DNA from 2 places in the Azospira sp. MPR-E4 genome. Region 1 is predicted to be linked to the other one. Evidence: riboswitches for the same ligand, from Rfam matches in the RefSeq annotation. Region 1 holds a riboswitch; the other holds the start of a gene.
What was found. Region 1 has a riboswitch for glycine ahead of AC1RTA_RS10925 (trimeric intracellular cation channel family protein). Riboswitches for the same ligand answer to the same signal wherever they lie in the genome.

Region 2: it holds a riboswitch for glycine, as region 1 does, so the genes downstream of both, gcvT (glycine cleavage system aminomethyltransferase GcvT) here and AC1RTA_RS10925 (trimeric intracellular cation channel family protein) in region 1, are expected to answer to the same signal.

The regions. Positions count from the first base shown of each region.
Region 1 is NZ_JBXAST010000033.1:19,441-24,043, forward strand. It holds gene AC1RTA_RS10915 (LysR family transcriptional regulator) at 1-600, shown strand, start outside; gene AC1RTA_RS10920 (CBS domain-containing protein) at 640-1,071, opposite strand; gene AC1RTA_RS10925 (trimeric intracellular cation channel family protein) at 1,206-1,820, opposite strand; glycine riboswitch at 2,086-2,190, opposite strand; gene AC1RTA_RS10930 (thioredoxin domain-containing protein) at 2,316-2,798, shown strand; gene AC1RTA_RS10935 (DMT family transporter) at 2,800-3,687, opposite strand; gene aceA (isocitrate lyase) at 3,909-4,603, opposite strand, start outside.
Region 2 is NZ_JBXAST010000038.1:21,505-26,107, forward strand. It holds gene AC1RTA_RS11755 (L-threonylcarbamoyladenylate synthase) at 1-196, opposite strand, end outside; gene AC1RTA_RS11760 (3',5'-nucleoside bisphosphate phosphatase) at 208-1,047, opposite strand; gene AC1RTA_RS11765 (alpha/beta fold hydrolase) at 1,127-1,993, opposite strand; gene bfr (bacterioferritin) at 2,050-2,523, opposite strand; gene AC1RTA_RS11775 ((2Fe-2S)-binding protein) at 2,661-2,867, opposite strand; glycine riboswitch at 3,118-3,227, shown strand; gene gcvT (glycine cleavage system aminomethyltransferase GcvT) at 3,443-4,534, shown strand; gene gcvH (glycine cleavage system protein GcvH) at 4,586-4,603, shown strand, end outside.

The DNA of each region.
Region 1 (4,603 bases):
CGCAAGCACGTGGCGCCCCTGGTGGCCGACTTCCTTTCCGGCAATCCGGAAGTGACGGTGAACCTGGACCTGACGGACCGCCTGGTGGATCTGGTGAACGAGGCCATCGACCTCTCGGTGCGCATCGGGGAACTGAGCGATTCCAGCCTGGTGAGCCTGAAGCTGGGGGACATGCGGCGGGTGGTGGTGGCCAGCCCCGCCTACCTGGCGCGGCACGGCACGCCCCGGGCCCTGGAGGATCTGGCCGGGCACAACTGCCTGTCCCTCGGCCAGCAGCGGGGCTGGACCTTCCGCCATCCGGAAAAGGCAGGGGAGAGCCTGGTGCTGAAGGTGGCGGGCACCCTGGAGTGCAACGACGGCGCCGTGCTGCACGAATGGGCCCTGGCCGGCTATGGCCTGGCCTGGCGTTCGGTGTGGGAGGTGGGGGAGGATCTGGCGGCGGGCCGGCTGGTGTCCCTGCTGGACGAATGGGCGGCGCCGCCGGTGGGCATCTACGCCGTCTTTCCCCAGCGCCGCCATCTGCCGTTGCGGGTGCGGCTGTTCATCGACTTCCTCAAGAACACCTACGGCAACCCGGGCTACTGGCAGACGCCGGCCTGAGGCGCCGGCGCCTGCCTGGTAGTCCGGGGCCGGCGGGGCCTACAGGGCGGTGGCGATCTTTTCCAGGGACTCCAGGTCCCGCTCGAAATCGCAGATTTCCGCCCCCAGGGCGTCCCGTACCGAGACCATGCCCAGGGGGCGCCCAGCCTGCACCACCGGCATGTGGCGGTAGCCGCCGATGTGCATCAGGTGCAGGGCGTAGGAGAGGGGCTTTTCCGGCGGCACGGCGCGGGGATTGGCGGTCATCACCTCGGACAGCAGGGTGTGCTCCGGGTCCAGCCCCGGGGCCAGGACCCGGTTGAGGGCGTCCCGCTCGGTGAAGATGCCGGTGAGAAAGCCGTGTTCCACCACCAGCAGGGCGCCGACCCTGGCGGCGGCCATGCGCTGGCAGGCCTCCCGCACGGTAAGGTCGGCGGTCGCGGTGACCGGGGTCTGCTGGCTGATGATGTGGGCAATGCTGCGGTGGGGCATGGTGGGTCTCCTCATCGTTGTTGTGGTGGGTCAAGCCCGGCGATGAGGGATGGACCCGGCGGCCCGGGGCCGGTTTCCGGCCATCAAAAGAATGAATCGGCGGGCCCCGGGGATTTCCCGGGGCCGGGCCCGCATCAGTCCCAGCGCTGGCGGTAGGAGAAGGTCGGCAGCTTCCAGCCGCGCCAGATGGCGCAGAGGCGCAGGGCCAGGCCCAGGCCGAAGCTGATCAGGGTGTTGGCCTCCGTGCCCAGGCCCAGGTCCCGCAGCACCAGGTAGAGGCTGCACACGGCCAGGGAGACGCTGGCGTACAGCTCCTGGCGGAACACCACCGGCACCTGGTTGCACAGCACGTCCCGCAGGATGCCGCCGAAGATGCCGGTGATCATGCCGGCCATGATCACCACCACCGGGGCGTAGCCCATGCCCAGGGCCACTTCGCAGCCGATCAGGGAAAAGGCGATGAGGCCAAGGGCGTCCAGCACCAGGAAGACGGTCTTCAGGTGGTGCATGAAGCGGGCGAAGAGGGTGGTCACCAGGCCGGCGGAAATGACCAGGTAGATGTAGGGCGGATGCTGGGTCCAGCCGATGGGGAAGTGGCCCAGCACCATGTCGCGGATGGTGCCGCCGCCCAGGGCGGTGACGAAGGCGATGAAGGCGACGCCGAAGATGTCCATGTTGCGCCGGCCGGCGGCCAGGGCGCCGGACATGGCCTCGGCGGTGATGGCGATGAGGTAGATGGTGATCAGCACGGCACACCTCCCCGCAGAGCCAGGCAGGATGCGACAAAGCAAAGGGAATAGGCCGGCAGGTGCGCCGGTATTGGGGCGTGGCAGGGCATGACGGAAGCGCCTTTACAGATAAGGTCCGGCGGCAGGCCATGCTGAAGACCCTTGCCGGATGCGCCTCTCCCCCTGTCCTTGTACCTGAGAGTTTCGGCCTGCGCCCCACGGCGCCGGCTTAGCCCCTTCGGTGGGCCGCGCCGCGTTGCGGCCGGCCGCTCTCCAGACGGCAAATACGAAACCCGCAGTTCCTGGTGCCTGAGCGATTATGGGAGCTTGCGCCTTCGGCGGAGGCCCGGCGCCGGTAGCGGCATGGGCCCCTCTCTCCTGCGGGAGGGCGGATTATCCGCGCCCGGGGCCGCCTTGGCAATGCCGGGCGGCAGGGTCTGCTCTCAGTGATCCGGCGCCCGGTTCCCCCATTTTTCCCGCGCCACCCATTCCCCCGGGCGGCGGGATTGGCGCACAATGGCCGCCTTCCCCGCCCACTTCGCGGCCGCTGCGGCGGCCTTTGCCGCCATGTCCCAGTCCCCCGTTTCCCTGTTGCGCTTTGCCGACCTGCAATGGCCCGACGACGCCGATGGGGCGCCGGCAGCGCCGGTGGTGCTGGTGCTCTGCGCCGCCTGGTGCGGCGTCTGCCGGGGCTTCGAGGCCGCCACGGCGGCCGCCGCGGCGGGCCATGAGGGCGCCTGGGCCTGGATCGACATCGAGGATGCGGCGGACGCCCTGCCCAGCCTGGACGTGGAAACCTTTCCCACCCTGGCGGTGATCCGGGGCGGCGAACTGCGCTTCTTCGGCCCCATCCTGCCGGATGGTGCCATCCTGGGCCGTTCCGTCGCCGCCGCCCTGGCTGGTGACGGCCGGCCGGCCCTGCCGCAAGGCTTTTCCGCCGACGAAGGCGAGGAAATCCTGGCCCTGGCCGGCGCCGTGGCGCGCCAGAGCGGCCGCTGACCTAGACCGGGCGGGCCAACCGCGGCCACTTCAGCAGGCCGTTGGCCAGGGCCGTACCCAGCAGCACCAGGCTGCCGCCCAGCAGCAGGTGGGCGCCCAGCTTTTCTCCCAGCAGCAACACCCCCCACAACACGCCGAACACCGGAATGAGGAAGGTCACCGAGAGGGCACCCAAGGGGCCCACTTCGTGCACCAGCCGGAAATAGAGCTGGTAGGCCCAGGCCGTGCACAACACCGCCAGGCCCAGCAGGGCGCCCCAGGCGGTGGGAGTGGCCGCCGCCGGCAGACCCTGGGGCGCGGCCAGGGGCAGCACCAGCAGGGCGGCGCAGATCATGCTGCCCTGGGTGGTGGCCAGGGGCGTGATGCCCTGGCCGTGGTGGCGGCTGTACACGCTGGCGAAGGCGTAGGCGGAAGGGGCCAGGGCGGCGGCCAGCATGGGCAGCCAGGCGTCGGGGCTGCCGCTGCTCTGCAGCCCGTCCCAGGCCAGCACGGCCACGCCCCCCAGTCCCAGCAGCAGGCCGGCCACGGTCACGGCGCGGATGGGCTGGCGCAGCCACAGGGCGCCGATGATGACGGCGAAGAGGGGCGAGGTGGAATTGAGGATGGAGAGCAGGCCGGCTCCCAGGCTCTGGGCGGCATAGGCAAAGAGCAGGAAGGGCAGGGCCGAGTTGCACAGGCCGATGATCAGATACTGGCGCCAGTGCCGGCGCCACTGCAGGGCCTCGCCGCTCCACCAGGCGAACAGGGTGAGGCTGGCGGCGGCCAGGATGACCCGCACTTCCACCGTCCACACGGTGCCGAAGGCGGGCACGGTGAGGCGCAGGAAGAGGAAGGAGGCGCCCCAGATGGCGGCGAGCAGGAGCAGTCGGGCGAGGCTGGCGGCGTTCATGGCCTGGGGGCGAAGGCGGAAGGAGCCGCCATTCTTGCCTGCAGGCCCGCTTCTGTCATGGGCCTTTTTGTGACGGCACATAAAAAAAGCCGACACCTTGTGGGTGTCGGCCTGTTCCCCAAGCAAGAGGATAAGGGATGATGCAATTCGGATTCCTGATGGCAGCAGAATGATCTGCTGCCGGGCATCCCGACCCTGGCCGGGATGCCCGCGGGTGCTGCTTAGTGGAACTGTTCTTCTTCGGTGGAACCGGTCAGGGCCTTGACGGAGGAGGAGCCGCCCTGGATCACGGTGGTCACGTCGTCGAAGTAGCCGGTGCCCACTTCCTGCTGGTGGGAGACGAAGGTGTAGCCGTCTTCGCGGGCGGCGAATTCGGGTTCCTGCACCATTTCCACGTAGTGCTTCATGCCTTCGCCGCCGGCGTAGGCCTTGGCGAACTTGAAGGTGTTGTACCAATTGACGTGGATGCCGGCCAGGGTGATGAACTGGTACTTGTAGCCCAGGGCGGACAGTTCTTCCTGGAAGGAAGCGATCTGGCTGTCGTTGAGGTTCTTCTTCCAGTTGAAGGACGGGGAGCAGTTGTAGGACAGCAGCTTGCCGGGGCAGGCAGCATGCACGGCCTGGGCGAATTCACGGGCGAAGCCGATGTCGGGCACGCCGGTTTCGCACCACACCAGATCGGCGTAGGGAGCGTAGGCAACGCCGCGGGAGATGGACTGTTCCAGACCGTTCTTGACGCGGAAGAAGCCTTCCTGGGTACGTTCGCCGGTGAGGAAGGGCTTGTCGTTGGCGTCGTAGTCGGAGGTGATCAGGTTGGCAGCTTCGGCATCGGTACGGGCCAGGATCAGGGTCGGCACGCCCATGACGTCAGCGGCGAAACGGGCGGAGATCAGCTTTTCCACGGCTTCGCGGGTCG
Region 2 (4,603 bases), on a different contig from region 1:
TCATGTGGTGCCGGTCATCGACGCCGCGGATGGCCCGCAGCCGATCCAGGGCCTCCTTGTCGCCCAGATGGCAGGCCAGGGAATAGCAGGAGTCAGTGGGAAAGGCGATCAGCCCCCCCTCCCGCAGGACCTGGGCGGCCTTGGCCAGCATGCGGGGCTGGGGATTGTCGGGATGGAGGGAAAGATATTCGGCCATGGCGTGGATGATCAGACGAAACGGGAGCAGATGGGCGTGAGGCCGTCCGGCAGGGGCGAGAGGCGCCCCAGGTCGGTATAGCTCTCCTCCGGCCCGTGGAAGTCGGAGCCGCGGGAGGCGAGAAAGCCGTAATGGCGGGCCAGGCGGGCGAAATGATGGATCTGGTCGGGGCTGTGGCTGCCGGTCACCACCTCGATGCCCTCCCCGCCCGCATCCTTGAACTGGCCCAGAAAACGGCGCAAGGCTGCATTGGAAATCTTGTAGCGCCCCGGATGGGCTACCACGGCCACACCGCCGGCGGCACGAATCCAGCTGACCGCGTCCTCCAGGGAAGCCCAGCGATGTTCCACGTAGCCGGGCTTGCCCGGGGTGAGGTAGTTGTCGAAGACGTTGTGCACGTCCTTGCACAGGCCGATCTGCACCAGATAGCGGGCGAAATGGGCACGGGAAATCAGGTTGGGGTTTTCCGCATAGGCCATGGCGCCCTCGAAGGCGCCGCGGATGGCAATGGCGTCCAGGGCCTCGGCCATGCGTCTGGCCCGTTCCACCCGGCCGCTGCGGATGCCGGCCAGCCCTTCGTTCAGAACCGGATTGGCGGCATCGAAGCCCAGGCCCACCACGTGGATGGAAAGGCCTTCCCATTCGATGGAAACTTCCACGCCATTGACTAGGCCCATGCCCATTTCCTCCGCCGCAGCCCGGGCGGCGGGCAGGCCGGCCAGATCGTCATGGTCGGTCAGGGCCAGCAATTGCACCCCGTTGCCGGCGGCGCGGCGCGCCACTTCGGCCGCCGGCAGCAGGCCGTCGGAAGCGGTGGAGTGGCAGTGGAAATCCCAGTTCAGGTCAGACATCGGCAGGTCGCGACAAAGGCGCCCCAAGACAGCAGGAAAGCGCGGAATCATAGCACAGGGGCCGCGCCGCCCCTTGGCCTCAGGCCGTGATGAAGGACTCCAGCAGCGCTGCCACCGCCTCGGGCGCATCGTGATGCAGCATGTGGCCGGCATCGGCCACCACGGCTTCCCGGGCCGAGGCAAAACAGCCCAGGCGTTCCCGATAGTCGCCCTCGTCTATATGAAAGCGTTTGAGGAAAGAGGTTTCCGCTCCCCGCACCCACAGGGTGGGCGCCTGGACCCGGCGCCAGCAGGCCTTGGCTTCCTCAAGCCGGTAGAGCAGCGGACTGGGGGCCTTGTGCCAGGGATCGCCGGCCCACTTCACACTCCCGTCATCGTCGATGCGCCCCAGATGGGTGGCCAGGAACTCGGCCCGAGCCGGTGTCAGGCGCGGGTTGTCCCGGCGCAGGCGGGATGCCAGGGCGGTCCGGTCGGAGTAGGCATGGAGTGAGGGCGGCGCAGCCAGTTGATCCAACCAGGCCGACAAGCGTTCCGGCGCCTGGGCCGGGACCATGTCATTGATACCGAAACCTTCCAGGGAGACCAGGTGACTGATCCGCTGGGGCCGCAATCCGGCGTACAGGCAGGCCACGTTGCCGCCCATGCTGTGCCCCACCAGCGGCACGGCCTGCCGGGGGAACAGGCTGTCCAGCATGGCATCCAGATCACCCAGGTAATCGGCGAACCAGTAGGGCCCCCGATTTTCCTGGCTGTCGCCGAAGCCCCTCCAGTCCGGTGCCAGCACGGACCACTCCCGACTCAGGGCATCCACCACGAACTGGAAGGAGGCGGCAACGTCCATCCAGCCGTGCAGCAACACCAGGGGCGGCGCCTCGGCAGGCCCCCAGCGGCGCAGGGCCTGGCGACGGCCGCGCAGGGAGAGATATTCGACTCGGCTCGGTTTCATGGCAGGCAAATGAAAAGGGCCGGCACAGGCCGGCCCCGGGTGTGGTGGCGCAGGACTCAGTCGTCGTGCATCTGGGACTGCAGGTAATTAGGCAGGGTCACCTTGGCGATCAGCTCCAGCTGGGTTTCCAGCCAGTCCACATGCTCTTCCTCGCTTTCCAGGATGTCTTCCAGCAGATCCCGGGTGACATAGTCGGCCACGCCTTCACAGTAGGCAATGGCTTCGCGCAGCAGGGGGATGGCGGCCAGTTCCAGCTTCAGGTCGCACTCCAGCATTTCCTTGGTGTTCTCGCCGATGAACAGCTTGTTCAGCTGCTGCAGATTGGGCAGGCCTTCGAGAAAGAGAATGCGCTCGATCACCTTGTCGGCATGCTTCATCTCGTCGATGGACTCGTGGTACTCGTGTTCGTTGAGCTTCTTCAGGCCCCAGTTCTTGTACATGCGGGCATGCAGGAAGTACTGGTTGATGGCGGTCAGCTCGTTGGCCAGAATCTTGTTGAGGTACTGAATGACTTTTTTATCGCCCTTCATGGCTGGCTCCTGATTCGTTGGGGAATGGATGCCGGTAGATTAGCACAAGGCACAAAAAAGAAGCCCCCGCGCCGATGTGACGCGAGGGCAAGGGGAAAAAGCGGAACGGACTGCCCGACCGAACCGCAACCCGAGGTTCAACAATGCTTGGCGTTAGCGCATTTGCCGCAGCCCCGGCACTGGCCCAGTTCGTCGCGCAACTGCTGGCGCACTTCCCGGGCGCATTTGCCGCAGCAGGTGCCCACCCCCAGCTCGTCGCGCAGGTCGGCAAGCGTGGAGGCGCCCATGGCTACGGACGCTGAGATCTGGCGATCAGTAACGGCGTGGCAGACACAGACATACATGGCGGGTGCTCCTGAACAAATGGATGGCTAACAAACTAATGAGAATTATTATCACAAACTCATCCAAATGCAAGTGCTTCTCAACAAATATTTATCAACCCATGTAGCAAGCCAACTCCCGCCCCTCCCGGAGGCCCTTGCCAGACACCCGGGCGACGGCCTGAAATCGAGCATTGGCGCGGTCTGGCAAAACGCCGCTGGCAGCGCCGCCCGGGCTTGTTGTCATGCCCCCTGCCTTTGGGTATAGTCCGCCGCGCAAACGGGAGAGCGCGGCCCGGCTTCCACGGGCTGCCGCCGAAGGCGCAATCCACCATTCGCTAGCCCCGAAATCGCTCAGGCAAAAAGGACCGTTTGCGGCAGAACATCTCTGGAGAGCGGCCCCCGATCCGGGCGGCCCACCGAAGGGGGCAACGGCCGCTGTTTCTCCATCCTTGGGTGGAACGAACGGGGGCCGCAACACTCTCAGGTTGCAGGACAGAGGGGGCGAGCCGGAAACCAGAACTGCCTGGCATTTTCCGGCTCGCCCCTTTTTCGTTTTCAGAATCGGCTTTCACAGCCCCGCCCAAGGAACTGAAATGACGAAGCAAACCGTCCTCAACAAGGCCCACCGCGCCCTCAATGCCCGCATGGTGGATTTCGGCGGCTGGGACATGCCGGTGAACTACGGCTCCCAGATCGAGGAACACCATGCCGTGCGCAACGACTGCGGCATGTTCGACGTCTCCCACATGTGCGCCGTGGATGTCACCGGCGCCGACGCCAAGACCTTCCTCCTGCGCCTCATCGCCAACAACGTGGACAAGCTGAAAGTCCCGGGCAAGGCCCTCTACAGCGCCATGCTCAACGAGGCCGGCGGCGTGGTGGACGATCTCATCGTCTATTACCTCACCGACACCCACTACCGGGTGGTCATCAACGCCGGCACCGCCGACAAGGATCTGGCCTGGATGGATCAGCTCCTGGGTCAGTGGCAGCTGGACGTCTCCGTCATTCCCCTGCGCGAAGGTCCCAAGGCCGTGGCCATGATCGCCGTGCAAGGCCCCCAGGCCAAGGCCAAGGTGTGGCAGGTGCTGCCCGAGGTGAAGGCCGCCACGGAAAACCTGGCACCCTTCTTCGGCACCCAGATCGGCCAGTTCTTCATTGCCACCACCGGCTACACCGGCGAGGACGGCTTCGAGATCGCCCTCCCCGCAGCCAAGGCCGAGGACTTCTGGAATGCCCTGATCGCCGCCGGCGTGCGCCCCTGCGGCCTGGGCGCCCGGGACACCCTGCGCCTGGAAGCCGGCATGAACCTCTACGGCCAGGATATGGACGAAACCGTCTCTCCCCTGGACGCCGGCCTAGCCTGGACCGTGGACCTCAAGTCCGAGCGGGACTTTGTCGGCAAAGCCGCCCTCCTCGCCAACGGCCAGAAGGCCCAGTTCCTCGGCCTCAAGCTGCTGGACAAGGGCGTGTTGCGGGCCCACCAGAAGGTGGTGACGAGCCAGGGCGAAGGCGAAATCACCAGCGGCACCTTCTCCCCCACCCTGGAACAGTCCATCGCCCTGGCCCGCCTGCCCCTGGGCGTCGCCCTCGGCGACACCGTGCAGGTGGATATCCGCGGCAAGCTGCTCAATGCCCAGGTGGTAAAACCCGTTTTCGCCCGTCACGGCAAGGCCGTGGCCTGATTCACCCCGATTTCAGCAATCAGAATTCACATTCAACTTAAGGAGAGTTCCATGTCCAACGTTCCCGCC